DNA from 2 places in the Paracoccus sp. SCN 68-21 genome. Region 1 is predicted to be linked to the other one. Evidence: riboswitches for the same ligand, from Rfam matches in the RefSeq annotation. Region 1 holds a riboswitch; the other holds the start of a gene.

What was found. A riboswitch is a leader RNA that binds a small molecule or an ion and turns the genes downstream of it on or off. The one in region 1 is predicted to bind cobalamin.
Positions count from the first base shown of each region.
Region 2: another riboswitch for cobalamin. It lies ahead of ABS73_RS08220 (ABC transporter substrate-binding protein); the one in region 1 lies ahead of ABS73_RS15930 (energy-coupling factor ABC transporter permease).

Region 1 covers NZ_MEES01000073.1:7,167-19,862, reverse strand. The annotation lists gene ABS73_RS15940 (BrnA antitoxin family protein) at 17-535, opposite strand; gene cobF (precorrin-6A synthase (deacetylating)) at 653-1,387, opposite strand; gene ABS73_RS15930 (energy-coupling factor ABC transporter permease) at 1,384-2,049, opposite strand; cobalamin riboswitch at 2,083-2,298, opposite strand; gene ABS73_RS15925 (cobyrinic acid a,c-diamide synthase CobB) at 2,319-3,629, opposite strand; gene cobM (precorrin-4 C(11)-methyltransferase) at 3,626-4,393, opposite strand; gene ABS73_RS15915 (cobalamin biosynthesis protein) at 4,390-4,713, opposite strand; gene cbiE (precorrin-6y C5,15-methyltransferase (decarboxylating) subunit CbiE) at 4,695-5,885, opposite strand; gene ABS73_RS15905 (cobalt-precorrin-6A reductase) at 5,887-6,621, shown strand; gene cobJ (precorrin-3B C(17)-methyltransferase) at 6,597-7,325, opposite strand; gene cobI (precorrin-2 C(20)-methyltransferase) at 7,322-8,059, opposite strand; gene ABS73_RS15890 (precorrin-8X methylmutase) at 8,059-8,688, opposite strand; gene cobG (precorrin-3B synthase) at 8,688-9,788, opposite strand; gene cobN (cobaltochelatase subunit CobN) at 9,785-12,696, opposite strand, start outside.
Region 2 covers NZ_MEES01000019.1:33,686-51,999, forward strand. The annotation lists gene ABS73_RS08215 (FecCD family ABC transporter permease) at 1-760, opposite strand, end outside; gene ABS73_RS08220 (ABC transporter substrate-binding protein) at 757-1,758, opposite strand; cobalamin riboswitch at 1,855-2,073, opposite strand; gene ABS73_RS08225 (DUF2474 family protein) at 2,101-2,205, opposite strand; gene cydB (cytochrome d ubiquinol oxidase subunit II) at 2,205-3,236, opposite strand; gene ABS73_RS08235 (cytochrome ubiquinol oxidase subunit I) at 3,239-4,678, opposite strand; gene ABS73_RS08240 (LysE/ArgO family amino acid transporter) at 4,960-5,571, shown strand; gene ABS73_RS08245 (fatty acid desaturase) at 5,743-6,765, shown strand; gene ABS73_RS08250 (3'(2'),5'-bisphosphate nucleotidase CysQ) at 6,769-7,563, opposite strand; gene ABS73_RS08255 (TldD/PmbA family protein) at 7,550-8,914, opposite strand; gene ABS73_RS08260 (DUF2125 domain-containing protein) at 8,981-10,507, opposite strand; gene ABS73_RS08265 (enoyl-CoA hydratase/isomerase family protein) at 10,583-11,197, shown strand; gene ABS73_RS08270 (amino acid ABC transporter substrate-binding protein) at 11,353-12,108, shown strand; gene ABS73_RS08275 (amino acid ABC transporter permease) at 12,109-12,783, shown strand; gene ABS73_RS08280 (amino acid ABC transporter ATP-binding protein) at 12,780-13,520, shown strand; gene ABS73_RS08285 (hypothetical protein) at 13,521-13,943, opposite strand; gene ABS73_RS08290 (ATP-binding protein) at 14,013-15,425, opposite strand; gene ABS73_RS08295 (response regulator transcription factor) at 15,412-16,116, opposite strand; gene ABS73_RS08300 (ABC transporter substrate-binding protein) at 16,299-17,540, shown strand; gene ABS73_RS08305 (carbohydrate ABC transporter permease) at 17,606-18,314, shown strand, end outside.

The sequences.
Region 1 (12,696 bases):
ACGCGGCAGAAACTGATCACAACCCCCTCCGCCCCTTCATCTCCTCCAACAACGCCCGCTTCCCCGCCGCACTCATCCGCCGAGGCCCCTCCATCGGCACCCCCGGCCCGCCCGGGGGCAGGGGCGTCTCGCCCATCTCGGCCCAGGCTGCGTCCTCGGCGCGCTGCAGGTCGCCGAATTCGGGGCGGGGGCCGTCCAGACCCTCGGCCTCGCGGCGCTTGAGGTAATCCATCGTCTCGGCCCCCTCGATCAGCCCCGCCAGCCGCGCATGCATCCAGGCCGCCATCAGCCGGTTGACCCGCACCTGCCAGTCCGGCCCCATCGAGCGAAAGAACGCCACCACATCCGCATCCAGCCGCAGCGTGACGCGCGTCTTGGGCGCCGTGCCCTTCTCCTGCGCGATGCGGTGCCAGTCGTCGGGGATACGCATCCGCGCCATGACGGTGCTGTGCAGGTCCCATTCCAGCATCCGCATCGCGTCGGCCATATAGTGGTAATTCGCGCGCCGGGTGCCTTCGGCCTTGGTGATGGACATGGTGCCTCCGCAGGATCGATGCCCGCCAGACTGCCGCCCGACCGTTAACGGCGCCTTAAGCGGCCGTGCGTTGTCGGTGTACGCCCTGTGTCTGCGCGGTGCGCCCCCGGTGACGGGTTAGTGCGCGCCGTTCCGGGCCAGCAGATAGCAATCCATGATCCAGCCATGCGCCGCCCGCGCCTCGGCCCGCAGCGCCACGATCCGCGGCCCGGCCTCGGCAAGCGGGCCGCTCTCCAGCCGCTCCTCGACCATGCCCAGATAGGCGCCCCACCAGATCGACAGCCCCTCGGGGGCCAGCGTCTGGAACGCACAGGCGCCGTCCAGCATCACCACCGCGCGGTCGCAGCCCTGGGGCCAGCCGCTCTCGCGCAGGCGGCGACCGGTGGTGATCAGAATCTCATTGCCCAGGGAATTCAACGGGATGGCATGGGCCGCGCACAGCGCTTGGATCGCCGTGATCCCCGGAATGACCCGCGCGCGCCAGTCCAGCCGCGCCGCGATCCGCAGGCTGCTGTCATAGAGCGAGGGGTCGCCCCAGACCAGCATCGCCACGGTCCCACCCTGCGGCAGGTCGACCGCCTGCGCCCAGGCCTGCGCGATGGCGTCGTGCCAGGCCTCGACCCCTTGCAGATAGGGCAGGTCCGGATCCCGCACCGGCAGGTCGACCTCGACCACGGCGCCGTCCGGCCGGAGCCGCGCCAGCATCGCCAGACGCAGATGCGCCAGATCCTCCTTGCCCGCGCCCTTGCGGGGAATCAGAACAAGATCAGCCTCTTGCAGGGCGCGGACGCCCTGCAGGGTCAGGTGGTCGGGATGGCCCGTGCCCGCCCCGATCAGCACCAGATCGATCATGCGTAAAGGCGCTGTGTGACCAGCCCGCTGCCCCGCAGTCCGCGCGCGGCCTTGGCGCCCGCCAGCACAGCCAGATCGACCACAGGCTCCAGCGCCAGGACCAGCAGATAGGCCGCGCCAAAGGACAGCACGCCCGCCGTGGCCTCGACCCCCTGGCCGTAGAAGGCCCAGAACGCGACCCAGGTCACGATGCCGCCCTGATAGGCCGCCGACAGCGCCAGCGCCTGACCATAGCGCAGGTCCACATAGGCTGTGCCCGGCGCGATCACCCGCCGCGCCAGCGCCGCGACCGCGAACAGGGGCACCAGCAGCGTCGTGACGTTCATCCCGTATTGCGGCAGATCGAAGGGCGCAAAGAACAGCCCCTGGATCAGCAGCCCCATCGCCAGCCCGATGGCCGCAGGCGCCGCCCCGAACAGCAGAAACAGCGTCGATCCCAGGATCAGATGCACCTCGGACACGCCGACGGGCCAGGTCGGCAGCACCTGAAAGAACACGAAGGTCGCGGCCGTGGCCAGCCCTGCGCGGGCGGCCAGCGACGCGGCCCCCTGCGCCCGCACCGCATCCACGGCCAGCTTCAGCGAATACAGCCCCGCCGTGGCGGCGGTAGCGTATCCCAAGATCAGTTTCGCGCCGTTAACGACGCCTTCTTCGATATGCATGTCACACTCCTGTGGCCGTCACACCCGACGGCGGGATGGTTGGCTGACATGGCCGGTCTCCTGGCTTGCGGGTCAGGGCGCGGCGTCAGCCTTCCCGGATCGCTCCAGTGGCGTTGGTGACGCGCGCTCTCCGCATACAGTCGCGGGGGCGGCCGAGGCTTCGGGTGCCGCGATTGGGTCCACCCTTCCCCGTTCCCGATGAAGCCCGGCGTTTCACGCCTGATGGGCACCATGCAGGCCCTCACCTAGACGTGATCGCCGTGCCCTCGTCAAGTCGCGGCGGGCGCGATCAGGTGAAAGAAGCTGCCCGTGACGGTGCCCCGGTGGCTGCCGGTTTCCGCGACCTCGGCCCCGGTCGCATCGGTCACGCGGGCCAGCGCCGCATCGGGCTGCGACAGGATCGAGGCATAGTGAAATTCATGCCCGCGCAGCGCCACCCGCCCCAGCCCCGGCAGGGCGGTCAGTGGCTCGGCGCGGCGGTATCCCAGGTGCATGCGGCGTTTGGCATAGCTGGTCTCCAGTCCCAGAAGGCCCAACATCTGGTGGCGTACGCCATCGGCGTCCACCAGACCTGCCCCAAGCGCCATGTAGCCGCCGCATTCCCCATGCACCGGCCGCGTCGCCGCAAAGCGGTGCATGGCCGTGCGGAACCCGTCGCAGGCGGCCAGCCGGGGCGCGTGCAGCTCCGGGTATCCGCCTGGCAGCCAGCAGCAATCGGCGCTGTCATCCGGCCCCTCATCGGCCAGCGGCGAAAACGGCAGGATCACAGCCCCCGCCCGCCGCCACGCCTCCAGCACATGCGGATAGACAAAGCTGAACGCCGCGTCGCGGGCCAGCGCGATGCGGCCCCCGGGCGGCGTCAGCGGACGTGGCGCGGGCGCGTCGGGCAGGGCGCGATGCGCGGCGGCGGCGATGATCGCATCCAGATCGCAATGCGCTGCGATGAAATCGCCCGCATGGTCCAGGATGGCCTGAAGCCCCGCCGTCTCCTCGGCCTGGATCAGGCCCAGATGACGCTCGGGCAGCACGATGTTGCCCTGTCGCGGCAGGCTGCCCAGCACGCGGATGCCGGCCTGGGTCATCCCCTCGCGGATCAGCCGGTCGTGGCGCGGGGAGGCCACGCGGTTCAGCACCACCCCCGCGAACGGCAGATCGGGCCGCAGCGTGGCAAAGCCCCGCGCGGTCGCCGCCGCCGATTGCGCCTGCCCGCTGACATCCAGGATCAGCACCACGGGCCAGCCCATCATCATCGCGATTTCCGCGCTAGAGCCGATGCCGGTCTCTCCCGCTGTCGCCACGCCGTCGAACAGGCCCATCGACCCCTCGGCCAGGACCAGGTCGGCATCGTCCTGTCCGGTGACATGGGCGGCCAGGCGCCCCGGCTCCATCGCCCAGGCATCCAGGTTGAAGCTGGCGCGCCCCGAGGCCGCCAGATGGAACCCCGGATCGATGTAATCCGGCCCCGACTTGAAGGGCTGCACCGCCAGCCCGCGCCTGCGCAGCGCGGTCAGCAGGCCCAGCATCAGCATCGTCTTGCCCGTGCCGGATGCGGGGGCGGATATCATCAGGCCCGGCGTCATTCCGGGAACCTCGGCGCGTCACCGACCGGGCGATAGCGTCGGTCGTAATCGCCCGCATAAAGGCGGCTGTCGTCGAACCCCTCAGCCGCCAGCGCCGGGCCGACCAGGATCAGCGCGGTGCGGTCGATGCCCTGCGCGTCCACCGTGGCCAGGGTCGCGCGGATCACCCGCTGGTCCGGCCAACTGGCCCGCCAGACGATAGCCACCGGACAGTCGGGGCCGTAATGCGGCGTCAGATCGGCCACAACCTGCTCCAGCGCGTGGATCGACAGATGGATCGCAAGCGTCGCCCCAGTCGCGGCAAATGCGGCCAGCGTCTCGCCTTCCGGCATCGAGGAGGCGCGCCCCGGCGTGCGGGTCAGCACGACCGATTGCGCCAGGCCGGGCAGGGTTAGTTCCGTCTGCAGCGCGGCAGCGGCGGCGGCAAAGCTGGGCACGCCCGGCGTCACGTCGAAGGGGATGTCCAGCGCCCGCAACCGGCGGATCTGCTCGCCCATCGCGGACCAGACCGACAGGTCGCCCGAATGCAGCCGCGCGACGTCATGGCCTGCCGCATCGGCAGCGGCGATTTCCTCAATGATCTGGTCCAGCGACAGGGGGGCGGTGTTCACGATGCGCGCGCCGGGCGGGCAATGGGACAGCAGGGCCGCAGGCACCAGCGACCCCGCATAGAGGCAGACCGGGCAGGCCGCGATCAGGTCGCGGCCGCGCAGGGTGATCAGGTCGGGCGCGCCGGGGCCTGCGCCGATGAAATGGACGGTCATGGAACCTCTGCGATGGCGATGGTGATGGGGCCGAAGGTCCGGCGCGGATGGGTCAGGCGGCCGCCAGCCGCGATGGCGGCGGCCTCGGCCACCGACCCGGTGGCGTGCAGCGCCAGGATGCGCGGCGATTGCGTGGGGGTGGCGATGCCCGCGACCTGCACCAGATGCAGGGGCAGGGACAGGGCATCGGCCAAGGGCCGGATTTCGGGGGCACGATCGGGGATCGTCGCCAGCGCATCCGCGCCACCCGCGGCCTGCAGCGCGGCGGACAGGTCCGCCAGCGGCGTGCCGGGACGACAGCCTATTCCGGCGATGCGCATGTCACGCTCCATTGCACGATGGGGCGGGCGGCGGTCCAGCCGCGCATCCGGCCCAAGGGGGCGGCCTCGGCGATGTCGATGCGCAGCAGGCGGCCGCCATGGCGGGCGTGACAGTCGGCCAGCAGGGCCTCGGTCTCCAGCGTCACGGCATTGGCGACCAGACGCGTGCCGGGGGTCAGCCGGTCCCACAGATGCGCGATCAGCGCCGCATCCGCCCCGCCGCCGACAAAGATCGCATCGGGGCTGCCCTGCGGCAGCGCGCCAGGGGCCGCGCCGTGGATCGCGGTGACGCGGCCGCCCAGCCCGAAGGCGTCGATATTCGCGCGGATGGTGGCGATGCGGTCGGCGCGCGGCTCTACCGTCACGGCGCGCCCCCCGGCCAGCGCCCATTCCACCGCGACCGAGCCCGAGCCGCCGCCGATATCCCACAGCATCTCGCCTGCGCGCGGAGCCAAGGCGGCCAGCGTCAGGGCGCGGATGGGCGACTTGGTGATCTGTCCGTCATGGGCAAAGCTGTCCTCGGGGCGGCCCGGCACCGAGGACAGGCCAAAGCCGCGCGGCAGATCCGCCCCGTCGATGGCCACCGCCACGGGTGCCGCGCAATCCAGCGCAAAGGCATCGGCGCGGGTCTGGCGGACACGCTCCTGCGGCCCGCCAAGACGCTCCAGCACCGTCAGCCGCGCAGCCCCGGCGCCCTGGTCCACCAGCCATGCGGCCAGGGCGGCGGGCGCGTCGCCGTCGCGCAGGGTCGCGATTATGCGGCAGCCGCGCGCCAGATGCGGGCGCAGGCGCGACAGGGGGGCCGCGTGCAGGCCCAGGGTCACCACCGCCTCAAGCCGCCAGCCAAGGCGTGCGGCTGCCAGCGACAGCACGCCGGGGGCGGGCAGGGCGCGCCATTCGTGCGGCTCCAGCACGGCCGCGATGCTGCCACCCGCGCCGCACCAGAACGGATCGCCCGACACCAGCGCCGCCACGCGCGCGCCCCGCCGCGCCAGCAGAGGCGCCAGATCGAAGGGCACCGGCCATGGCTGCCCGGCCACCCCGGCCAGGTCCAGCAGACGGGGCGCGCCAAAGACGACCTGGGCCGCGTCCAGCGCGGCACGGCTTGCATCCGGCAGGCCCGCCGGTCCATCCTCGCCCATGCCGATGATCGTCAGCCAGGGGTCAGACATGATGCGCGTCCTGCTGCTGGGGGGCACGACCGAGGCCAGCCGCATGGCCGCCATTCTGGCGGGGGCGGGGGTCGATGCGGTGTTCTCCTATGCCGGGCGCACGGCGGCACCTTTGGCGCAGCCGCTGCCCATGCGGGTGGGCGGGTTCGGGGGCGCCGATGGGCTGGGCCGATACCTGCGCGACCAGCGGATCACCCATCTGATCGACGCGACCCATCCCTTTGCCGCCCAGATCAGCCGCAATGCGGATGCCGCCTGCCATGCGGCGGGGGTGCCCATGCTGATGCTGCGCCGCCCGGCCTGGCAGGCCGGTCCCGGCTGGACGCAGGTGGCGGATATCGCGGGCGCGGTCACGGCGTTGCCCGTCACGCCCACGCGGGTGTTCCTGGCCATCGGCAAGCAGACCCTGGCCCCCTTTGCCGCCCTGCCGCATCGCTGGCTGCTGCGGTTGGTCGATGCGCCCGACGTGGCCCCCCTGCCGCACGCGGAGGTGGTGATTGCCCGGGGCCCTTTCGATGTCGCGGGCGACCGGGCGCTGATGGCGGCGCATGGCATCACCCATCTGGTCGCCAAGAACAGCGGCGGCGCGGGGGCCAGCGCCAAGCTGCAGGCCGCGCGCGATCTGGGCATCCGCGTGATCATGATCGACCGGCCCCCGGCCCCCGACAGGCCCCAGGTTCCCGCACCAGAGCAGGCGCTGGACTGGCTGCATCAGACCGCCCCGCGCGGGGTATAGACCCACCGGCCCACCCGCCGCGTGGCCGCGTTTCCGACCAGCACCACGGTGCGCATGTCGGCCATGTCGGGGGTGGCCTCCGCCAGCGTGACGACGCGCAAGGCCTCGTCCGGGGTGCTGACGGCGCGGGCAAAGATCAGCAGGCGGCCGGGTTCGCATTCCTCGCGCAGGACCTCCAGCACGCGGGCGAATCCCTGCGGCCTGCTGGCCGAGCGCGGGTTGTAGAAGGCCATCGCGAAATCGCCCCGCGCCGCGTGGCGCAAGCGGTGTTCGATCAGCGCGATGGGTTTGAGGTTGTCCGACAGGTTGATCGCGCAGAAATCATGGCCCAGGGGCGCGCCGGCCCGCGCCGCGGCCGCCAGCATCGCGGTGATGCCCGGCAGGATGCGGATGTCGGGATCGCCCCCGGCCTCCTCCAGCGCCTCGAACAGGGCCGAGGCCATGGCGAACACCCCCGGATCGCCCGAGGACACGATCACCACCCGCGCACCGCCTGCGGCCAGCGACAGCGCGTGGCGGGCGCGGTCCAGCTCCACCCGGTTGTCGCTGGCATGCAGGGTCAGGCCGGGGCGCGCGGCCACGCGGGCGACATAGGGGATGTATCCGATCACGTCGGTCGCCTGTTCCAGCGCGGCGGCGACTTCGGGCGTCACCATGGCGTCGGACCCCGGCCCCAGCCCCGCGACGGTGATCCAGCCGCTCATTCCGCCACCCGCGCCATGGGGCGCCGCCCGTGCCCATGCACCAGCAGGATCGCGAAATAGGGGCAATCGTCGTCGGCCACATCCGCCAGGGGCGCGATGCGCTGGCCGGGCATGGTACCGCGCTCGATCAGCCAGGCGTCGGCCAGACGACCGGATGCCGCCAAGGCGCGGCGCAGCTTGGGCAGGTTGCGGCCGGTCTTCATCACCACCAGCGCGTCGCTGCCCTGCATGTGGCGGATCAGCTCCGATTCGGGCAGGGTGCCCATCAGCACGGTCAGCACATCGTCGCCCCAAGTCATCGGCTGACCAAGCGCGTTCCAGCAGCCGACCATGCCGGGAATGCCGGGGATCACCTCGACCTGGGCCAGCCCCTGCAAACGGATCTGCAGATGCATGAAGCTGCCGTAAAGGAACGGATCGCCCTCGCACAGGACGACCACATCCTCGGTCTGCGCCAGCTGCGCCAGCCGCGCGGCCCAGAGGTCATAGAACCCCGCCAGCGCGTCGTTGTAATCAGGGTGGTCAAAGGGAATTTCGGTCGTGACCGGGTATTCCATCGGGTATTCGACCGCATCCGGCGCCAGCATGCCCTGGACGATGCGGCGCGCCTGACCGGGCCTGCCGGGCTTGCGGAAATAGGCGACGTGGCGCGCGCCGCGCACCGCCCTGTCGGCCCGGACCGAGATCAGGTCCGGATCGCCCGGCCCCAGCCCTGCGCAGATGATGCGTCCCATCATTCCCTCCGGCTGGCCAGCGCGTTGATCGCGGCGACGGTGATGGCCGACCCGCCAAGGCGGCCCCGCACGATGACCGACGGCACCGGGGGCGCGGCCATCAGCGCGTCTTTCGATTCCGCCGCGCCGACAAACCCCACGGGACAGCCGATGATCGCGGCGGGGCGGGGGCAGGCGGGGTCCTCCAGCATGTTCAGCAGGTGGAACAGCGCGGTGGGCGCGTTGCCGATGGCCACGACCGCGCCCTCCAGGAAGGGGCGCCACAGCTCCAGCGCGGTGGCGCTGCGGGTGTTGCCCATGTCGCGCGCCATGTCGGGCACGCGCGGATCGTTCAGGGTGCAGATGACGGCGTTGTCGGCGGGCAGGCGCGGGCGGGTGATGCCTTCGCTGACCATGCGCGCGTCGCACAGGATCGGCGCACCTGCGGCCAGAGCCGCGCGGGCCGCGGTCGCCATGCCGGGGGTGAAGGCCACGTCGCGCTCCAGGCCCACCAGTCCCGCGGCATGGATCATGCGGACGACGACGGGTTCCTCATCGGTGTCGAAACGCGCCAGATCGGCCTCGGCCCGGATGGTGGCAAAGGACTGGCGATAGATGGCGGCGCCGTCCTTTTCATAGTCATGGGGCATCACAGAACCTTTGGCAGTTGATCGGGGTGCAGGCCGCGCAGGGCGGCCACGTCATGGGCGCGACCGTGCCGGATCAGGTCGAACCCGGCGGGCGTCGCGGTCAGCGTCACGTCCGCCGCGCGGGGCCAGCCGCAGCCCTTGGCGCAACCGCTGACATGCAGGATCGCTCCGTCGGGAACAAGGGTGGCCAGGCTGCGCGCGACGTCACGGGTCGGGCCATGCCCCTGCGGACAGGCGGGCGCGCCGGGGCAGGCGCGCAGGCGCAGCCGCGGGTCGGCGGGGTCCGCGATCAGCCCGTCCAGCGCGGGCAGGGCGCGCGCCCCCTGGGCCAGCAGCATCCGCCACGGCGTCAGGCGCAGAGGCGCCAGCCGGGCCAGCCGCCGCAGCGTGTCGGGTGGGATCTGCCCGAATTCTAGCCCGACGAGCATGCCCTGCGGCACCCGTCCGGGGGTCTGCGCGGGCTCGCCGTCCGTGGCCGCCAGCGTCGCGCCGGGGGGGCACGCGCCGCCCGCGATCAGCGCGGCCATGCGCCCCCGGCCCTGCGGTGCGCCGCCCTGATCCAGGAACCAGCGGGCCAGCGCGATCGCCTGGTCATGGCCGCCAAAGGCAGCGCCCTGCGCCATGCCGTCGGCGCGCAGGATCAGGCCGCCGGGGCCGCGTTCGATGCGGATATCGGCCGGATCGCGGGTCAGGACGGGCGCGGGGCCGGTATCGACGGCAAAGCCGAACTTGGCGGGCAGGGGCAGGCCGCTTTCGGCCAAGGTAGTGGCCAGTTCGGCCGCTAGCGCATCGGTTTGCGCCGCCGCAAAGGGCGTGACGATGATGTTGCGCCGCTGTTCGGTCGCTGTGTCCGCGTCGATCAGGCCGTGCTGGCGCAGCGCGGCGATCAGAGGCGCGTGGGTCGCGGGCGTCACGCCACGCAGCTGCAGGTTGGCGCGGCCCGTCAGTTCGATCACGCCGTTGCCATGGGCCTCGGCGGCATCGGCGATGGCCTGGGCCTGCGCATGGCTCAGCCGCCCGCCGGGAGGGCGGATGCGCACCACCCATCCGTCGCCCGATTCCATCGGGCGCAGCGCGCCGGGGCACCAGCCGCGGATCACGACAGCCCCGCCGCGATCGAGTTGCGCCGCGTGACCCACAGCCCCGCATCGTGCAGCCGCTGGAACAGGTCGCGCATGGCGGCCAGCGCCTCGGGGTTCGCGCCCTGCATGAAATCGACGATCTCGGGGCGGCCCAGGGTCGCGTCGTGATACAGGTCGAACAGATGCGCGGGTACCGCCCCCGCCAGATGCGCAAAGGCCGCCATGTGGTCCAGCGTGGCGGCGATCTCGGCTGCGCCCCGGTATCCATGCGCGGTCATCGCATCGGCCCAGGCCGGGTCGGCGGCGCGGGCGCGGGTGGTGCGGGCGATCTCCTCGGTCAGGGTGCGGGCGCGGGGGCGGTCGGGCTGCGTCGCGTCCAGGTGGTACAGCGCGGGTGCCGCGGCCCCGATCCGCGCCATGGCGGCGGCGAAGCCCCCCTCATGCGCGGCATAATCGGCAGCCAGCAGCAGGTCCGTCTCGGGCAGGTCCTGCGCGTGGACAAAGCTGTCGGCGCGGGTCAGCCGCGCCTCCAGCGCGTCGCGGGCCTCGTGGCTGGTGCCATCCGCGCCGATCGCCCAGCTGGAGGCCGCAATCCACGCCTCGCCCGCCGCCGCACGCGCCTCATCGGTGAAGGTGTCGGGCGCGGTGCCCATGCCCAGCCCGTACTGGCCGGGCTGCGGGCCGAACACCCGCGCGCCCCCGGCATAGGGGTTCTGGTCGGGGGCCTCGTCGCGTGCGGCCAGCGTCGCGGCCCCGGTCTGAAACAGCTGGGCCAGCACCGGGAACACGTCGCGGAACAGGCCCGAGACCCGCAGCGTCACGTCGATCCGCGGTCGGCCCAGCAGCGCCAGCGGCACGACCTCGACCCCCGACACGCGGCCCGACCCCGCATCCCAGACCGGCTTCAGCCCGGCCAGATGCAGGGCCATGGCGAATTCCTCGCCCGCGGTGCGCATGGTCGCGCTGCCCCAGAGGTCCACGACCAGCCCGCGCGGCCAGTCGCCGTGATCCTGCAGGTGGCGGCGCAGCAGCTCCTCGGCCAGTTTCACCCCCTGCGCATGGGCGGATGGCGTGGGCACGGCGCGCGGGTCCACGCTGAACAGGTTGCGCCCCGTGGGCATGACGTCCGACCGCCCCCGATTGGGCGACCCGGACGGCCCCGGCGGCACAAAGCGCCCGGCCAGGGCGGCCATGAGCCCGTCCCGTTCGGCCTGACCGCAGGCGCCGCTGCCCCAGACATGCAGCCCCTCTCCGTACTGGCTTTCCTTGATGTCGCAGACAAAGCGGTCGATGCGGGTGATCGCCTCGGCGGCGCTGGCATCAGACGGGATGCCCAGATCGGCCTCGACCCCCAGGGCACGCGCCTCGTCGCGGATCGCGGCGATCAGGCGGTCGCGGCGGGCGGGGTCCAGCCCGTCGGCGGTGGAATATTCGTCCAAGGACCGCTCCAGCCCCGCCATGCCGGGGGGCAGGGCGGCCTCCCGCATGGGCGGCGGCATATGGCCCAGGGTCACGGCCCCGATGCGGCGCTTGGCCTGCGCGGCCTCGCCCGGATCGTTGACGATGAAGGGATAGATCACCGGCATCGCGCCCAGCAGCGCCGCGGGCCAGCAGTCGCCCGACAGCGCCACCGCCTTGCCCGGCAGCCATTCCAGCGTGCCATGCGCGCCCATATGGATCAGCGCCTGCGCGCCTTGCTGCGCCAGCCACAGATAGAAGGCCACATAGGCATGGCGCGGCACGCGGGTCAGGTCGTGATAGCTGTCCTCGCGCCCCGCGCGGTGGCTGCGCTCGGGCTGCAGCGCCAGGATCACCGGCCCGTGCAGGCTGGCGCGCAGGTGAAAGGCGCCGTCGCGGCAATCGGGGTCGGTCTCGGGCGGCCCCCAGGCCGCGTGCAGATTGTCCTGCAGGACCTGCGGCAGGCGGGCCAGGGCGGCACGATAGTCGTCCAGCGGCCAAGCCACGGTCCCGTCCGGCATCGCGGGCAACTCGGCGCCCAGCATCGCCCCAACGGCCTGCGCGGAGGCCGGCGCGTCCAGCCCCACGGCATGGGCCTGCTGCCAGTCGCGCCCCGGATAGGTGGACAGCACCATCGCCACGCGGCCCGCCCCCTGCGCCAGCGCGCCCCAGGCCACGATGCGATCCACCGCCGCCGCGACCAGCGCCGGGTCGGGGCGGTGGGCAAAGCGCGAATATTGCAGGTCAGGGTCGCGCGGGGCAGGCGACTTGAAGCTGATCAGGCCTGCAAAGATGCGGCCGTCCACCTCGGGCAGGACCACGTTCATGGCCAGGTCCGACGGCGACAGCCCGCGTTCCGCCCCGGCCCAGTCCCGGCGGCGGTTGGTGGACAACGCCACCTGAAAGACCGGGCCGGGGAAGTGGGCAAAGGGCGCCTCGGTTCCCGCCGAAAAGGCGGTGGCATTCACCACCATCGCGGGCGGCTGCGGCAGCGCCGCGTGCAGCCAATCGGCCAGCCCCGCGGTCTTGAGCGAGGGCGCAAAAGCCCCCACCGCCGCGATGCCCCGCGCCCGCAGCGCCCGGATCAGCGCGTCGATCGCCGCCATGTCCGCCGCCGCCAGCCAGCTGCGATAGAAGGTCACCAGCGCGTGTGGCGCCCCCGGATCGGCGATGACGCCGTGATCCGGGTCATAGAACCCCATCTGCGGCAGCGTTTTGATGCCAGGCACCGGCGCCGCGTCCAGGCCCGCCGCTATGGCCAGCTGCGCCAGCGCCGCCTGCGCCGCCACCGCGCCGCCCTGTTCGCAATGCCGCCGCAGCACGCGCAGCACCGATGCGGGCACGGTGGACATCTGATCCAGCCGCGCATCGTCGCGCCCGTCCGCGGGCAGAACCGCCAGCGCGATGCCCTGCCGCCGCGCCAGATCCTGCACGGATGCCAGGCCATAGGGCCAATAGGCCTCTCCGC
Region 2 (18,314 bases), on a different contig from region 1:
CCGGCACCCCCAGAGAGGCCGCCGATTCCGCGCCAAAGGCGAATGCGTCCAGGCTGCGCGCATGGGCCGCCACCACCACCAGCGCGATCAGCGCGGCGGGCACGGCCAGATGCACATCGGGCCAGCGCACGCCCGACAGGTTGCCCAGCAGCCAGAACATCAGCCCGCGCGCCTGTTCCGCGCTGGCCGATTTCGCGATCACGAAGGAGGTCAGCGCATTGAACAGCTGCGATCCGGCGATGCCCGCCAGCACGATCTGACCCGCGCCGCGCGCGCCCGGACCGCCGCCCGACAGCCGCGCCAGCCCCGCGACCAGCGCGAAGGCGGTCAGCGCGCCCATCAGCGCACCGCCCGACATGGCGACCATGCCACCGCCCACACCCGCCACCGTCACCAGCACCGCCCCGGTCGAGGCCCCCGCCGAGATGCCCAGCAGCCAAGGGTCCGCCAGCGCGTTGCGCAGCAGCGATTGCAGGACCAGCCCGCAGATCGCCAGCCCCGCCCCGCAGGCCCCCGCGACCAGCGTGCGCGGCAGGCGATAGGACCAGATGATCCCCGCCTCGATCGCGTCCAGTGCGTGATCGGCGCCCCACAACCGGTTGGCCAGTACCTGCAGGACGGTCGTCACCGAAATCGGGGTCTCGCCGATGCAGATCCCGGCCAGCAGGGCCGCGGCCAGCACCGCCGCGACCCAGGCCGCCTGCCGGGCGGCACGCAGCCCCTGACGGGTCAGGGGCGGGCTGGCCGTGGCCACGCTCATCGCGGCAGGTCCGCCATGGCGTCGGTCAGCGCCTCCAGCCCGTCGATCATGCGGATGCCGGCATGCATTGCCTCGGCGTCCAGGATGATGATGCGGCCTTCGCGCACGGCGGTCATCTGGCTGGTGACGGGGTCGCGGGCCAGGAACTCCAGCTTGGCCTCGTGGTCATCGGCGGGAAAGCGGCGGCGGTCCATCCGCGCGATCACGATGACCGAGGGGTCGGCGCGGGCGATGGTTTCCCAGCCCACGGTTGGCCATTCCTCGTCCGAGGTCACGACATTGCGCAGCCCCAAGGCGCGCAGCATCCAAGCCGGGATGCCCCGCCCGCCCGCGACATAGGGATCGACCTCCAGATGCGCCGATGAAAACCACACCACCGCCGAGGCATCGGGCAGGTCCAGGGCCTGCGCACGATCGACCGCCGCCGCCTCTCGGGCGCGCAGGTCGGCGATCAGGGCGTCGCCCCGGTCGGACAGGTCCATGATGGCCGCGATCTCGTCGATGCTTTGGTACAGGGTGGCGATGTCGAAGTCGGCCAGGCGGGTGCCGTCGGCGCCGACCGTGTTGTTCTTCTGCGCGCAATCGGTCGGCATGACATAGGCGGGAATGCCCAGATCGGCGAATTGCTCGCGCGTGCCCACCACGCCCTGCGCGCCGATCATCCAGTCGAACATCGTCGGCACGAAACCGGGGCGCTTGTTCACCACAGCCTCGAATCCGGGCATGTTGTCGGCGATGCGCTCGACCCCCTCGTTCACCTCGGCATAGGCGGGCAGCACCTCGTTGAACCACAGCGCGGTGCCCGCCATGCGGTCCTGCGCCTCCAGCGCATAGAGGATCTCGGTCGTGGATTGCCCGATGGAGACCACGTTGTCGGGCGGGCCGTCAAAGGTCAGCGGCCAGCCGCAATTGTCCAAGGTCAGCGGGTATTGGGTCGGCGCGGCCTGCGCCATCAGGGGGGCCAGCAGCAGGGCTGCGACCGAAATAAGCCGTGTCATCCGTCTTCCTTCCCGAAGAACGGGGACAGGGGCCGGAAAACCGCGCGCAAGGACCCGGGGGCCACGACATCGCACGTCCCCAGGGCACCCCGCCCGGTTGAAGTGTCGATGATGGCAGGTCTCCTGACTGGCGGATCGCGGGCTGTTCCGGCCTTCCCGCCCCCCAAGGGGACAGTGGCATCGTCGGAACAGCCTAGCCGCTTACAGTTGCGGGGGCAGTCGCGGGTTCGGCGCCTGATGGCTACACCTCACCGCGTTCCCTTTTCATCCGGCAGGAACCTTGGCCCGCCGGAAACCATCGCCGCCTGAATGGCGCGCGGGGCGGGGCGCGTCAAGCGCGGATCAGACGATCCACAGCCGGATCAGGAAGGCCACCGTGCCGATGACCGCGACGCTGGCCAGCCACAATCCCACGAACCAGCCCAGCTTGCGCAGGGGTGCGGGCATCAGTGATACCCCTCGTTCGGGTCGATCTTGCCGCGGAACACCCAATAGGAATAGGCGGTATAGGCCAGGATCACCGGGATCAGCACCGAGGCGCCGACCAGCATGAAGATCTGGCTGTTCTCGGGGGCGGCGGCCTCCCAGATGGTGACCTGGACGGGGACGATATAGGGGAACATCGAGAATCCCAGCCCCGCAAAGCCCAGGATGAACATGCCCAGGGCGAACAGGAACGGCCAGTAGTCGTGGTGATTGACCATCAGCGTGCGGAACATGCCAAAGGCCAGGGCCAGCACCGCCGCCCCGACGCCCGCCGCCAGGATGATGTTCCAGCCCCCGAACCAGCGGCTGTAATAGCCGTCCTGCAGGAACGGCGTCCACAGGCTGACCACGCCCATGAACACGACCGTCGCGACGCCCAGGACCCAGGCCCGCTTGCGCATCCGGTCCTGCAGCGGGCCTTCGGTCTTCATCACCAGCCAGGTCGCGCCCAGCAGGGCATAGCCGACCATGACCGCGACGCCCACCATCAGCGTGAAGGGCGTCAGCCAGTCCCACCAGCCGCCCGAATACTGTCGCGCGGCCTTGTCGATGTCGATGCCCTGCAGCAGCCCGCCCAGAGTGATCCCCTGCGCCAGCGCCGCCATCGCCGATCCGCCGATGAAGGCCACGTCCCAGACCTTGCGCCAGCGCGTCGTCCGCCAGCGGAATTCGAACGCGACCCCGCGAAAGATCAGCGCCAGCAGCATCGCCATGATCGGCGCATACAGCGCGGGCAGGATCAGCGCATAGGCCAGCGGAAAGGCCGCGAACAGCCCGCCCCCGCCCAGCACCAGCCAGGTCTCGTTGCCGTCCCAGACCGGCGCGACCGAGTTCATCATGACGTCGCGGTCATGGCCTTCGGGTTCGACCGCGAACAGCATGCCCAACCCCAGGTCGAACCCGTCCAGCATCACATAGACCAGCACCGCAAAGGCGATGATGAAGGCCCAGATGACGGTCAGATCCAGCGAAACGCCTTCGGCAATGGGCATGGTCACTCTCCGGGTTGGATGCGGCGGGTCGGGTGCTGCTGGGCGGGCGTGGTGCCCGCCGTGCGGATCGGGCTGTCCAGATCGTCCTTCAGGCGCGGCTCATTGCTGCTGGGGGCGCGGTTCATCAGACGCAGGATATAGTATGTCCCCGCCCCAAAGACCGCAAAATAAACGACGATAAAGGCGATCAGAGATGCCCCTACCGCCGCCGCATCCAGCGGCGCGGCGCTGTCGGCGGTGCGCAGATAGCCATAGACGGTAAAGGGTTGGCGCCCGACCTCGGTCGTGACCCAGCCCGCCAGCACGGCGATCAGGCCCGACGGCGCCATGGCCAGCGCCGCGCGGTGCAGCATCGGGCTGTCATGCAGCACGCCCCGCCAGCGCGCCCAGAGCGACCACAGCCCGATGCCCAGCATCGCGAACCCCAGGGCCACCATGATGCGGAACGACCAGAAGACGATGGCCACGGGGGGCTGATCCTCGCGTGGGATGGTGTCCAGGCCCGCCAGCGGCGCGTTCAGGTCGTGCTTGAGGATCAGCGAGGACAGCTTGGGGATGCCGACGGCATAGTCCAGGCGCTGCTCCTCCTGGTTGGGGATGCCGAACAGATACAGCGGCGCGCCTGCCTCGTGGCTTTCGAAATGGCCCTCCATGGCCATGACCTTGGCAGGCTGATGTTCCAGCGTGTTGATGCCGTGGAAATCGCCCAGCACGATCTGGACCGGGGCAAAGATCGCGGCCATCCACATCGCCATGCTGAACATGGTGCGCGTGGCCGGGCTGACGCGGTCGCGGCGATGCCGGTGGCGCAGCAGGTGCAGGGCGGCGACGCCCCCGACGATGAAGGCCGTGGTCAGATAGGCCGCCGTGACCGTGTGCATCAGGCGATAGGGAAAGGATGGGTTGAAGATGACCTGCCAGAAATCGGTGGGCAGGAACTGACCCGTGGCGGCGTCGATCTCGAACCCGGCCGGGGTATGCATCCAGCTGTTCACCGACAGGATCCAGAAGGCCGAAAAGGCCGTGCCCAGGGCCACTGCCGCGCAGGCCACCATGTGCAGCGTCGGCCCCACGCGCTCGCGGCCGAAGAGCATGATGCCCAGGAACCCGGCCTCCAGGAAAAACGCCGACAGCACCTCATAGGCCATGGGTCCGCCGATGACCGGTCCCGCCTTGTCGGAAAAGACCGACCAGTTGGTGCCGAACTGATAGGACATCACGATGCCCGACACGACGCCCATCGCAAAGGCCAGGGCAAAGATCTTGACCCAGTATCGGAACAGATCCAGATACTTGCTGTCCTTGGTCCACAGCCACAGCCCGTTCAGAACCGCCAGAAAGCTGGCCAGGCCGATGGTGAAGGCGGGAAACAGAAAGTGGAAGCTGACCGTGAAGGCGAACTGAATGCGGGCCAGCAGGATCGCGTCGGCATTGTCGAACATCGGGTGCCTTTCACGGCAAAGGCACGCGCCGGGGCGTGGCCGGTTCGGGACGGGCGTTCCGGGTCCGGGCGACCCGCGACCTTGCGCCGTGGCCCGCACCCCTGAACATGGTCGAATTGTGCGCCCGCCCCCCCGACACATGCAAGAGCCTTGATGTCACGCCCCCCTGCGCTGTGGCCGATCTGCCCACCGGCCTGCCGTCCAGCGCCACCCCCCGGCCGCTACGGTTTGCCTCATCGGCCCCGGCGCGCTAGGGCGGGGCATCGCAGCGGAGAGCCTCCATGACCGTCTTTCTGACCGGCCTGATGACCGGACTTGGCCTGATTCTGGCGATCGGCGCGCAGAACGCTTTTGTCCTGCGTCAGGGGCTGCGCGGGCGGCATGTGCTGGCGGTGTGCCTGACCTGCGCGATCTCGGATGCGGTGCTGATCGCGGCGGGGGTGGCGGGGGCCGGGGTGCTGATGGCGCGGATGCCCTGGCTGGACCCGGTGATGCGGCTGGCGGGGGCGGCCTTCCTGATCTGGTACGGGGCGCGCAGCCTGCGCGCGGCCCTGACCGCGCAGGACGCGCTGCAGGCCGCGCCGGGCGGGTCGCAGGGGCTGGGGCGGGTGCTGCTGGCCTGTCTGGCCATCACCTGGCTGAACCCGCATGTCTACCTGGACACGGTGGTGCTGCTGGGCGCCATCTCGACCCAGTTTCCAGGGCGCGAAGTGGCTTTTGCCGCGGGCGCCATGACCGGGTCGCTGCTGTTCTTTTTCAGCCTGGGTTATGGCGCGGCATGGCTGCGGCCGGTCTTTGCCCGCCCGGCGGCGTGGCGGCGGCTGGAGCTGGCGGTGGCGCTGGTCATGTGGGCCATCGCCCTGCGGTTGCTGTGGCCGTGGATCGCGGGCTGACGGGGGCAAAACCCCGTGACTGCGGCATCATATCTGTTGAAAAACCGCGCGCACGGCCTTAACTGCAACCGCACCCACAAGGCCGTTGGCGCCGTGGTGCCTCACCGGCCCCGCACGCCCGCCGGCTCCCGACAGGCGCCGGCACGGCTGGACGCAGAACGACAGGCCTTGATGCTCGACCAACCTCTATCCCCCCGCAGCGCCCGCGAATGGCTGACCACGCTGGCGCGCTATCGCGACCCCTCGACCCCGCGCAGCCTGTTCGAACTGGCCGTGACGCTGCTGCCGCTGATGGCGGTCTGGGCGCTGGCCTGGGCCGCGCTGTCGGTCAGCGCCTGGCTGGCGCTGATTCTGGCGGCGGCGAACGGGCTGTTCCTGGTCCGCATCTTCATCATTCAGCATGATTGCGGGCACGGCTCGTTCCTCAAGAACCGCCGCGCGCAGGATTGGGTCGGGCGCAGCCTGGGCGTGCTGACCCTGACCCCCTATGCGGTGTGGAAACGCACCCACGCGATCCATCACGCCTATCACGGCAATCTGGATCAGCGCGGCATCGGCGACGTGATGACGCTGACCATCGACGAATACCGGGCACGCAGCGGGTTCGGGCGGTTCATGTACCGGCTGTACCGCCATCCGATGGTGCTGTTCGTGCTGGGCCCCAGCTATCTGTTCATCCTGCAGAACCGCCTGCCCCTGGGCCTGATGGGCCAGCGGCAGTACTGGATGTCGGCGATGGGCACCAATGCCGCCATCGCGGTGCTGGTCGCGCTGATCGTGTGGGCGGGGGGCTGGCTGCCGGTGCTGGTGGTGTTCCTGCCGACCGTGGTGGTGGCCGCGACCATCGGCGTCTGGCTGTTCTATGTCCAGCACCAGTTCGAGGAGACCCACTGGTCGCGCGCCGAGGATTGGCAGATCCACGATGCGGCGCTGGAGGGCAGCTCTCACTATGTGCTGCCGCAGCCGCTGCGCTGGCTGACCGGCAATATCGGCATCCACCACGTCCATCACCTGTATTCGCGCATCCCCTTTTACCGCTTGGGCGAGGTCATCCGCGACCACCGCGAGCTGGCCGAGGCACAGCGCCTGACCATCCGCGAAAGCCTGTCGGCGGTGCGCCTGCACCTGTGGGACGACCCCCAGGGCAAGCTGATCTCCTTTGCCGAGGCCCGCGCCCGCTACGGCATCGCCTGAGGGTCAGACCAGCGCCGCCAGCAGCTGCCCGTGCAGCCGTTGGCCCGCCACGATCAGGCCGTCCACCTGCGCGCGCGTGCTGTTGAACCGCATCGGCTGGCCGCGCCGGTCGGTCACCCGCGCGCCCGCGCGTTCCGCGATCAGGGCGCCCGCCGCGATATCCCATTCCCAGGCCGCGCGCAGCGACAGGGCGGCGTCGAACCGCCCCTCGGCCGCCAGGCACAGGCGCCAGGCCAGCGATGACCGGAACTCGCGCCGGAACCCCGGCATGCCGTCGCGCCAATCGGGCGAATCGGCGATGGCGCGATAGGTCAGGACGCGGGCGCCCTCGATCCCGGCATCGGTGGGGGCGATGGGCTGGCCATTCAGCGCGGCCGGACCGTCCGCATGGGCGGCATAGGTCAGATCGGGCACCGGCAGATGCACCACCGCCGCGACGATGCGGCCGTCGCGGGCGACGGCCAGCGAATGGGCGAACCCCTCCTGCCCGTCGATGAAGGCGCGGGTGCCGTCGATCGGGTCGATGATAAAGCAGTGCTGCGCATCCTGGCGCGACGGATCGGCCTCGGATTCCTCGGACAGCCAACCATAGGCGGGGCGCGCGCCCATCAGATGCGCCTGCAGGGCGTCGTTCACGGCCAGATCGGCCTCGGTCACGGGGCCCGCGTCATCGGCCTTGTCCCAGACCTGCGGATCGCGCCGCCAGTATCGCAGCGCGATCTGACCCGCCCCGCGCGCCGCGGCGGTCAGCAGGTCCAGATCGGCCTGCGCGCCCTGCAACGACTCAGGCCCCTGCAACGGTCATGCCCTGGACCAGCAGGCTGGGCACCTCATGGCCGCGCCAGGGCAGGGCGTCATCCGCCGCCACCAGCGTCATCAGCATCTGGCGCAGGTTGCCCGCGATGGTGCATTCGTTGACCGGCCAGGCGATCCGCCCATCCTGCACCCAGAACCCCGCCGCGCCGCGCGAATAATCGCCCGTCGTCCCGTTGACCGAGGCGCCCAGCATCGAGGTCACCACCAGCCCGGTCCCCATCCGCGCGATCAGGTCGTCGCGGCTGGCCGTGCCCGGCGTCAGGATGACGTTGCTGTGGCCCGGCTGCGGGCTGGAGGCCAGGCCGCGCGAGGCCGATGCGGTGCTGTCCATGCCCAGCTTGCGCGCGGTGGCCAGATCCAGCGTCCAGCCCTGCAGCACGCCATCGGCCACGATCAGGCGGCGGCGCGTGGCCAGCCCCTCGGCGTCAAAGGGCCGCGACGAGGGATAGCGGGGCCGCAGCGGGTCCTCGACCAGATCCATGCCGGGGGGCAGGACCGGCTCGCCCAGATCGCGGCGCAGCCAGCTGGCACCCCGCGCGATGGCGCTGCCGTTCACCGCCGCCAGCAGATGCCCGATCAGCGAGGCCGAGACGCGCCGGTCGAACAGGATCGGAAAGGCCCCGGTCGGCGGCTTTTTCGCGCCGGCCCGCGCCAGGGTGCGTTCCGCGGCCAGCAGGCCGATCTCCTCAGGGGTGGGCAGGTCGGCGGCATGGACCCGCGATTCGCCGGCATAGTCGCGTTCCATCCGCAGGCCTTCGCCCGTGATGGCCACGACCGACAGCGCATGGGTGGTGCGCCCGTAGCCGCCCGAGAACCCGTTCGTCGCCGCCAGCCACATCCGCCGATGGCCATAGGCGGCATTCGCGGCCTCGACCTGGGTGATGCCCTGGACGGACAGGGCGGCGGCCTCGGCGCGCAGGGCCATGTCCTGCAGATGCGCGGGGTCCGGCTCGGGCGCGTCCTCGGTGATGTCCAGACCGCGCGCGTCGCGGGCCTGCGCCAGCTGGGACGGATCGGCCAGGCCCAGATGGTCGTCCACCGGGGCCTCGCGCGCCATGGCGACGGCGCGCGAGGCCATCTGGGCGATGGCCTGATCGCCGTGATCGGAGGAGGAGACCGCCGCCTGACGCCCGCCGATCAGCACGCGCAGGCCGATCTCGATCCCCTCGGCGCGTTCGGCCTGTTCCAGACCGCGCGCGCGCACGTCGATGCTGACCGAGCGACCGTCCACCGCCAGCGCATCGGCCTGGTCGGCCCCGGCCCGGCGGGCGGCGTCGATCAGCGCCTCGGCCAGACGTTTCAGGCGGAGGGGGTCGTCGGTGGCAGCGGTCATGGGTCTCTCTTGCGGCAAGGGAAGGGGCCGGGACGCATGCCCCGGCCCGATGTCAGGCGTCGGAGGTCACTGAATCTGCTGGCCGTTGGCAAAGATCGACCCGCCCTCGCGGAACTCGATCTCGGTCTGCAGCTGGTCCTCGGCGCCGTCGACGGGGCGGGCGAACATGGCCATCATCATGCGCGGGCCCATCAGCTGTTCGGCCGGGACGACGCCCATGGCGACCAGGCGGTCCAGGAAGGTGTTCACCCCCGAGAAGGTGCCCGACAGCGTGCCGATGGGCTGGGTCGGGTCATCGCCAAAGGTCAGCTCGCCCGACACATCGGCCTCGGCCCCCACCGCCGACATCGAGAAATCGCGGATCGACAGGCTGCGCGGCAGGAAGGGCATCTCGTCCTCGGCGGGGACGGCGGCGTCGGGGTCCATGAAGTTGCCGGTCAGCACCGCCAGCCCCTCAAGGTCAATGGACAGGCGGGCGGGGTCGCGGGGCAGGGTCGCCTCGGGGTCCATCGCCTGCCAGATCGCGTCATCCAGCGTCAGCCCGTCCAACAGATAGGTCAGCGCAAAGGGCTGCTCCGCCTCGGACGCCACGACCGGCATGGCCAGGCGGAACCGGTTCTCGGCCGCCGCATAGGCGATGGGGAAGAGCATGTCGGACGAGGTCAGGTTGACCGCCATGTCGGTCAGGCCGCCCTCATAGGACAGACCCTCGGCGCTCATGGACACGGCCAGCGTGCCGCTTGCGGCCTCGAAGCTGCCGCTGGTCTCCTGGTCGGGGCCGTCGGCGCGCAGCGCGCTGGCGCTGAAGGTGCCCGTGGTCGCGCCCATGCCCAAGGTGCCCTGACCCGCGAACCCGGCCTGCAGGGCCTGGGTCGGCTGGCTGCCGAAATTGACCTCTCCGGCGGGGGTGGTGCCGTCGCCGCTCATGGTCAGGTCGTTGATGGTGAAGGTCGCGGCGAAATCGTCGGTGGCCTCCGACCCTTCGGGGGCGTCCAGCGCGGGGCCGCTGGCGGTCAGCGACATCTCCATGCTGTCGGCGCGGCCCTCATAGGTCTGCGCGCCGCTGCCATCGGCGGCCCGCGTCATCGTCTGGACGCCCTCGACCCCGGTCAGGGTCGCGGTCAGGGGCGCGTCGTTCTCGCTGTCCAGCGCGCGGCCGGACAGGGCCATGGTTGGCATGACAAAGCTGTGGCGCATGTCGTCGGGGGTGCCCGACGAGATCGTCTCGTTGCCCGGCGCGTCCAGGGTCATGTCAAAGCCCATCGGCTCTCCCTCGGGGCCGGCATCGCGCATCACCAAGGTCATCTGGCCGTCGATCACCGACCGGACCGAGCCGTCGCCCACCGGGGTCAGCGCGATCTGGGGCATGGTGAACGAGAACTCGGCGGCCTCGGCCTCGTCCGAACTGAGCGTCACATCGGTCAGGGTCAGGGCGTCGCCTGCGGCGTCCTCCGACCCGACCTGGACCTGATAGCCCATCTGCTCATAGCTGTCGCGCAGGTTCTGCCAGACCTCGGCAGGGGTGACGTCGGCAAGGACGGGGCCAGCGGCCAGGATCAGCGCGAGGGCCGAGGTTGCAAGGGGGCGGTTCATGGCGGATACCTTTCGCAAACCTGAAATTGGCGGGATTTCTGACACAGTGACGCCGAAAGGGAAAGGGAACAAGTCGTGATCCACAGCCAGCACCGGGACGGCCTGTCCCTGTTGACCATCGACCGCCCCGACAAGGCGAACGCCCTGACCGCCGCGATGCTGCGCGACCTGCGCGCGGGTGTCGATGCCGCCCGCGGCAGCGGGGCGCGCGCGCTGATCCTGACCGGCACGGGGCGCATTTTTTCCGCAGGCGCCGACCTGGACGAGGCCCGCGCGGGTCTGGCCACCGCCCCCGAATGGGAGGATCTGTCCGCCGCGCTGGCCGCCCTGCCCTGCCTGACCATCGCGGCGCTGAACGGCACACTGGCGGGCGGCGCCTTCGGCATGGCGCTGGCCTGCGACATCCGCCTGGCGGTGCCCGAGGCGCGGTTCTTCTATCCGGTGATGCGGCTTGGCTTTCTGCCGCAGGCCAGCGATCCGGGGCGGCTGGTGGCGCTGGTGGGACCGGCGCGGGCGCGGATGATCCTGATGGGCGGCGCCCGGATCGAGGCCCCCGAGGCGCTGGCCTGGGGCCTGGTCGACCGCCTGCACCCGGCGCCCGAGCTGGCCGATGCCGCCCGCGCGCTGGCCACCGATGCGCTGGCCGCCGACGCCGCCCATGTCGGCGCGATCAAGGCGATGACGCGCTAAGCGGTCGGAACAACATTCGCGGCGGGCCGTTTGGGCAGACGGCCTGTCCTTCGCGATGCGGGGCCGCGCCGATGATTGTCCTTTTCTGCCGCCACAGCCTTGCGGACCGGGCGCGCCGATCGCAGGTAAGGCCCAAGAACCAAAGGAGTTTTCCGATGCGCACCCCCATCATGGCCGCCATTCTGGCGCTGACCACCGCCCTGCCCGCCGCCGCCGACACGATCCGGGTCGGAATGTCGGGCGGCTATTTCCCCTTCACCTTCACCCGCGCGGACACACTGCAGGGCTTTGAGGTCGATTTCCTGAACGCCATCGCCGCCGAGACCGGCAACGAGGTCGAATTCGTCACCATGTCCTTTTCGGGTCTGATCGGCGCGCTGGAATCGAACCGCATCGACACCATCGCCAACCAGATCACCATCACCCCCGAACGCGAGGCGGCCTTTGCCTTCACCCAGCCCTATGTCTATGACGGCGCGCAGATCGTGACCCGCGAAGGCAATGCGGCGGGCATCACCGGCCCCGAAAGCCTGGACGGCAAGACGGTCGCGGTGAACCTGGGGTCGAATTTCGAACAGCTGCTGCGCGAACTGCCCAATGCGGATCAGATCGACATCCGCACCTATGAGAGCAACATCGAACAGGACACCGCCCTGGGCCGGGTCGATGCGTTCGTGATGGACCGCGTGTCATCCGCGCAGGTGATCGCGCAGAGCCCGCTGCCGCTGGAGCTGGCCGGAGAGCCGTTCTCGGAGATCCGCAATGCCCTGCCCTTCCGCAATGACGAGGCCGGGCAGGCGCTGCGCGACCGCGTGGACGCCGCCATCACCACGCTGAAGGAGAACGGCACCCTGGCCGAGATATCCCAGAAATGGCTGGAGGCCGACGTCACGCAGCCCGTGGCCGAGTAAATGCGCCCCCTGGACACCGCCTATATGTGGGAGCTGGTCCCGGTCATCGCGGACTATGTGCCGCTGACGCTGTTCATGGCGGTCATCGCCATGATCGCGGCGCTGGCGCTGGCGGCGGCGCTGGCCATCGTGCGGGTGCTGCGCGTGCCGGTGCTGGACCGCATCGTGGCGGTGTTCATCAGCTTTTTCCGGGGCACGCCCCTGCTGGTGCAGCTGTTCCTGTTCTATTTCGGCCTGCCGCAGGTGGTGCCCGCCATGACCGGCATCGACGGGGTGACGGCGGCGATCATCGGCCTGACGCTGCATTTCTCGGCCTATATGGCCGAGAGCATCCGCGGCGCCATCCTGGGCGTCGACCGCAGCCAATGGGAGGCCGCCCAATCCATCGGCATGACCCAGGGCCAGCTGCTGCGCCGGATCATCCTGCCCCAGGCCGCGCGGACGGCGGCGCCGACGCTGATGAACTATTTCATCGACATGATCAAAAGCACCTCGCTGGCCTTCACCCTGGGCGTGACCGAGATGATGGGCGCCGCACAGAAGGAGGCCGCCGGCAGCTTTCTGTATCTGGAGGCGTTCCTGGTGGTCGCGCTGTTCTATTGGGTCATCGTCGAAACCCTGTCGGTCGGCCAGCGCCGGCTGGAATCCAGCCTTGGAAAGGCGGTCGCCCGATGAGCTGTCAGATCGAGATCACCGGACTGGTCAAGCGGTTCGGCACCAACACGGTGCTGAACGGCATCGACCTGTGCCTTGAGCCGGGCGAACGCGTGGCGATCATCGGGCCGTCGGGCACCGGCAAATCGACGCTGCTGCGCTGCCTGAACTGGCTGGACCAGCCCGATCAGGGCCAGATCCGCATGGGCGACGTGACAGTGGATGCCGCCCGTGCCAGCCGCGCCGACATTCTGGCGCTGCGGCGGCGGACGGGGTTCGTGTTCCAGAACTATGCCCTGTTCGCCAACAAGACCGCGCGTGCCAACATCACCGAAGGGCTGACCACTGTGCGCGGCTGGTCCGCTGATCGCGCCCATGCGCGGGCCGACGACATCCTGGCGCAGATCGGGCTGGCGGATCGCGGCGACAGCTATCCCGCCGCCATGTCGGGCGGGCAACAGCAGCGCGTGGGCATTGGGCGCGCGATGGCGCTGGACGCCGATCTGATGCTGTTCGACGAGCCGACCAGCGCGCTGGACCCCGAATGGGTGGGCGAGGTTCTGGACCTGATCCGCCGCATCGCGGACGGGCGCCAGACCATGCTGATCGTCACCCACGAGATGCAGTTCGCCCGCGAGATCGCCGACCGGGTCGTGTTTATGGAGGGGGGGCGCATCGTCGAACAGGGGCCGCCCGAACAGCTGTTCGGACGGGCGCAGGACGACCGCACGCGGGCCTTCCTGCGGCGGGTGGGCTGATTACAACCCGGCCACGGTGTAATAGGCCTGCGTGCTGCGGTCATCGCTGAAGCCGATGCCGCTGGCGATGATGCAGCTGGTCTCATCGGCGCGCGGGGCGACCAGCGTCCAGGTCCCCAGCTGGTCCGACCCCCACAGCTCGGTGCCTTGGGCGCCGGCGGTCTCGACGGGGTGTTCGTCGAAATCATGGCGCAGGGTGGCCGCGATTTCCGCGTCGGACGCGCAATAGGGCTGATCGTCGATGGCCAGTTCGGACACCGGCAGGGTGTGGATCTTCTCCAGCAGGGTGGCGGGGGCGATGCCCTGCATGGCGCTCCAACCCTGGACGGGCTGGGCGGGGCTGGCGGACAAAGCGGGCGTGACGCTCAGCAGCGCCACCGCGCCGGCAAAGCCAAGGCGAATGATGGGATCTGCGCGGGTCATGATGATAGCCTTTCTTGCGAATTCATCGGGAAAACGCGGATTTTGCCATCAGGGTTCCCGGACGCTGCGTCACGCCCACCGCCGCGCCAGGGTCAGACGTGCCTCCAGCCCCGGAGAGGCGCGGTGGAATTCCAGCCGCCCACCATGCTGCGCGGCGATGGTCGAGACGATCGCCAGGCCCAGTCCCACACCGCTGGCGGTGCCCGCATTCTCTCCGCGCTGAAAGGCGCCGGTTAGGCGGGCGACGTCCTCCTCGGTCAGGACCGATCCGCGATCGGTGACGCCGATCCAGGCCTCGTCCGCGCCGCCACCGGTGACGACCACGGCCTCGCGCCCGTATTTCAGCGCGTTGTCGATCAGGTTGGACAGCGCGCGGCGCAGCGCCGTGGGCTGGCCGCGCATCAGCAGGGCGTGGCTGTCCAGCGTCGGGCGGCTGGCCGTGCGCGAGAACAGCGTGCCCGCGCGGGCCGGGGCCGGCTGCGACTGGCGCAGCGTCACGGGCAGGCCCACGTCCTGGTAATCGGCCACCACTGCCTCGGCCAGCGAGGTCAGGGACAGCTGGCGGAACGGTTCGGCCCCGATCTCGGCGCGGGTATAGGTCAGCACGCCGTCGATCATGGTGGTCATCTCGTCGATGTCGCGCTCCAGCCGCTCGCGCAGGGAGGCGTCCTCGATCATGGCGCTGCGCAGGCGCAGGCGGGTGGCGGGGGTGCCCAGATCATGGCTGACCCCCGACAGGACCAGCGCGCGGTTCTCCAGCGCGGCGCGGTCCTGGGCGACATAGGCGTTCACGGCCTGCGCGGTCTGGCGCAGCTCCTCGACGCCGCCGACGGGCAGGGCGGCATTACGGGCGCGGTGATCGCCCAGGGCGCGCGCGAAGGCCACGAAGGCGCCCGACACCTCGGCCACCCAACCCAGCAGCAGCGCCAGCGCCCCCACCGCCAGCGCCCCGGCCAGCAGGCGCCGGTCGGGGGGCGCCGCGTCGCAGCCCCAGACCGCCGCGCCGTCGATGCGCATCCAGGGGCCGGTGTCGCGCTGCACGAACAGGCGCGGATCGCTGCAGAACCGCGCCAGCGCCCGCGTGACCGAGGCCAGCCCCGCCGCCTGGCTGCCGCCCCCCACCGATTGCACCGCCGCCGCCGGATAGGTCAGGTCGGGCGACTGGATGCGCACCGACAGACGCGCGCCCTGCGTCAGGTCCGGGCGGCCGCCGCCGGTCAGAGTGATCACCGTCTGCCGCCAACCCGGCGGCAGGTCGGGGGCGGCGCGCAGTTGGGTCAGGGACAGGCCTTGGGGCAACGCGCTGCCCGATTCCAGGCTGTCGGCCAGGGCAAGGCCCGCGACATAGGCCCCGTCCAGATGCGCCCGCCAGGCCGCGTCGCTGGCGGTCCACAGCCAGACCCCCCCGCCCCCCGCCAGCATCGCCAGCGCCACCCACAGGCTGGCCACCACCCGCAGCGACAGGCGGTCAGTCAGCGTCACGCACCACCTCGGACGACAGCACATAGCCCAGGCCCCGTTCGGTGCGGATCAGGGCGGGGTCGGTCTTCTGGCGCAGACGTCCGACCAGCACGTCGATGGCGCGCCCCTCGGCGGCGTCGTCATCGTCCAGGGCGGCGGCGATCTCATCGCGGGTCAGGGGGATCAGCGGGTTGGCCAGGAACACCCGCAGCAGCGCGGTCTCGCGCGCGGACAGGCTGACCTGCCAGCCGCCGGGCGCGGTCACCTCGTCGCGGCGCGCGTCGTATCGCCAGCCCGCAAAGCGCAGCACGCTGTCGCGCCGCCTGTGCGACAGGCTGGGCGCGCGGTTCGCCCGGCGCAGCACCGCCCGGATGCGGGCCAGCAGCAGGTCGGGGTTGAAGGGCTTGGCGATGTAGTCGTCGGCCCCGACCTCGTATCCGGCCATGCGCTGATGGTCGGCGGACAGGGCGCTGACCATGATGATGGGCACGTCCTGCGCCTCGCGGATCTCGGCGCAGATCTGCACGCCGTCGTCATCGCCCAGGGACACGTCCAGCAGGATCAGGTCCACCCGCCCGCCGCGCAGCGCGGCCAGCGCGGTCGCGCGGCTGTCGGCGCAGGTCACGTGCAGGCCGTTGCGCTGCAGATAGGCGGCCAGCATGGCGGCCATGTCGGCATCATCCTCGACCAGCAGAAGGCGGTGCAGGCTCATGATCGGTCCTCCGGTTCGGTGGTCTAGCACCGCCTGCGGGGGTTTCGTAACAGTTTGTAACATAACGCCGCGAAATCTGCCTGGCGCATGGCGGCTCTGCGTTGCGGGCATGGCTGGCGCTCAGGCATGATGGCGGAACACGCGGATCAGCGAATCCGCGCGGGAAAGATCTGGGAGGATCCATGAACCTGAAATCCGTTCTGGCGGCATCGACCGCCGTGATGATGGCTGCGCCCGCGATGGCCAACCCCACCGCCGAGGTGATGCACTGGTGGACCTCGGGCGGCGAGGCCCGTTCGGTCGCCGTCCTGCAGGAGCAGTTCGCAGCCGAAGGCGGCACCTGGACCGATATGCCCGTGGCCGGCGGCGGCGGTGACGCCGCGATGACCGCGCTTCGCGCCCGCGTCCTGTCCGGCAACGCCCCCACCGCCGTCCAGCTGAAAGGCCCCGCGATCCAGGAATGGTTCGAGGAGACCGGCCTTGCCGATATCGGCGCCGTCGCCGAGGAGAATGGCTGGGACGCCGTCCTGCCCGAGCAGATCGCCGCCCACATGAAGTGCGAGGACCAGTGGTGCGCCGCACCCGTGAACGTCCACCGCGTCAACTGGATCTGGGGCAACAAGCAGATCCTGGACGAGCATGGCATCGAGATGCCGACCACCTGGGACGAGTTCAACGCCGCCGCCGAAAAGCTGCAGGCTGCAGGCGTGACGCCGCTGGCCCATGGCGGCCAGAACTGGCAGGACGCGACCATCTTCGAGACGGTCGTTCTGGGCCTGGGCGGACCGGAATTCTACCAGCAGGCGCTGGTCGATCTGGACACCGAGGCGCTGACCTCGGACACGATGCGGCAGGTCTTCGACCAGATGCGGACCATCCGCGGCTATGTCGACGACAACTTCTCGGGCCGCGACTGGAACCTGGCCACGGCCATGGTCATGAACGACGAGGCCGCCTTCCAGATCATGGGTGACTGGGCCAAGGGCGAATTCTTGGCCGCGGGCAAAGAGCCGGGCGTCGATTTCGTCTGCGCGCCGACCCCGGGCGAAGGGTTCCTCTATAACGTCGACAGCTTTGCCTTCTTTGAGCTGGACGGCGAGGACAAGCAGCAGGGCCAGGCCCTTCTGGCCAGCCTGATCATGGGCCCGGAATTCCAGCACACGTTCAACCTGAACAAGGGCTCGATCCCGGCACGCACCGATGTCTCGCTGGACGATTTCGACGATTGCGCGAAACAGTCGAATGCTGACATGACCGCGGATGCGGCCAGCGGCTCGCTGCTGCCCAGCTATGCGCATGGCATGGCGCTGCGCGGTGCGCCCGCCGGCGCGATCACCGACGTGGTGACCGCGCATTTCAACAGCGACATGTCGTCGGATGACGCCGTGCAGCAACTGGCCGACGCGGTCGCAAATTCGATGTGATCACGGCCTGACGACCCCGCGCCCCTTGCCGGGCGCGGGGTCTTTCTTTGGGGGTTTACCGAAAAATGGAATGGCTTGAACGCAACGTGCCCAAGGTCGTCTTGGCGCCGTCCTTCGTGGCGATCCTGGTCTTCGTCTACGGCTTCATCGCCTGGACGGCCTGGATCAGCTTTACCCGCTCGCGCCTGATGCCGCGCTACGAACTGGACGGCATCACGCAATACGAGCGCCTGTTCGCAGCCCCCCGGTGGGACGTGGCGATGAACAACCTGTTCATCTTTGGCGGTCTGTTCATCGTGATCTCGATGGTGATCGGCCTGGCCCTGGCCATCTTCCTGGACCAGAAGATCCGCGCCGAGGGCGTGCTGCGCACCATCTATCTGTATCCCATGGCCCTGTCGCTGATCGTGACCGGCACCGCCTGGAAATGGATCCTGAACCCGGGCCTGGGCATCCAGGCCGCCGTCCGGGGCTGGGGTTGGGAAAGCTTCACCTTCGACTGGCTGATCCGCCCCGACATGGCGATCTACACGATCGTGCTGGCCGCCGTCTGGCAGGCCTCGGGGTTCGTCATGGCGCTGTTCCTGGCCGGTCTGCGTTCGGTCGACACGGAAATCATCCGCGCGGCCCAGGTCGACGGCATCCCCACGCACCGCATCTATTCCGCGATCATCATCCCCACGATGGCGCCGATCTTCCTGTCGGCCTTCATCGTGCTGGCACACCTGGCCATCAAGGCGTTCGACCTGGTCATCGCGCTGACCGGCGGCGGCC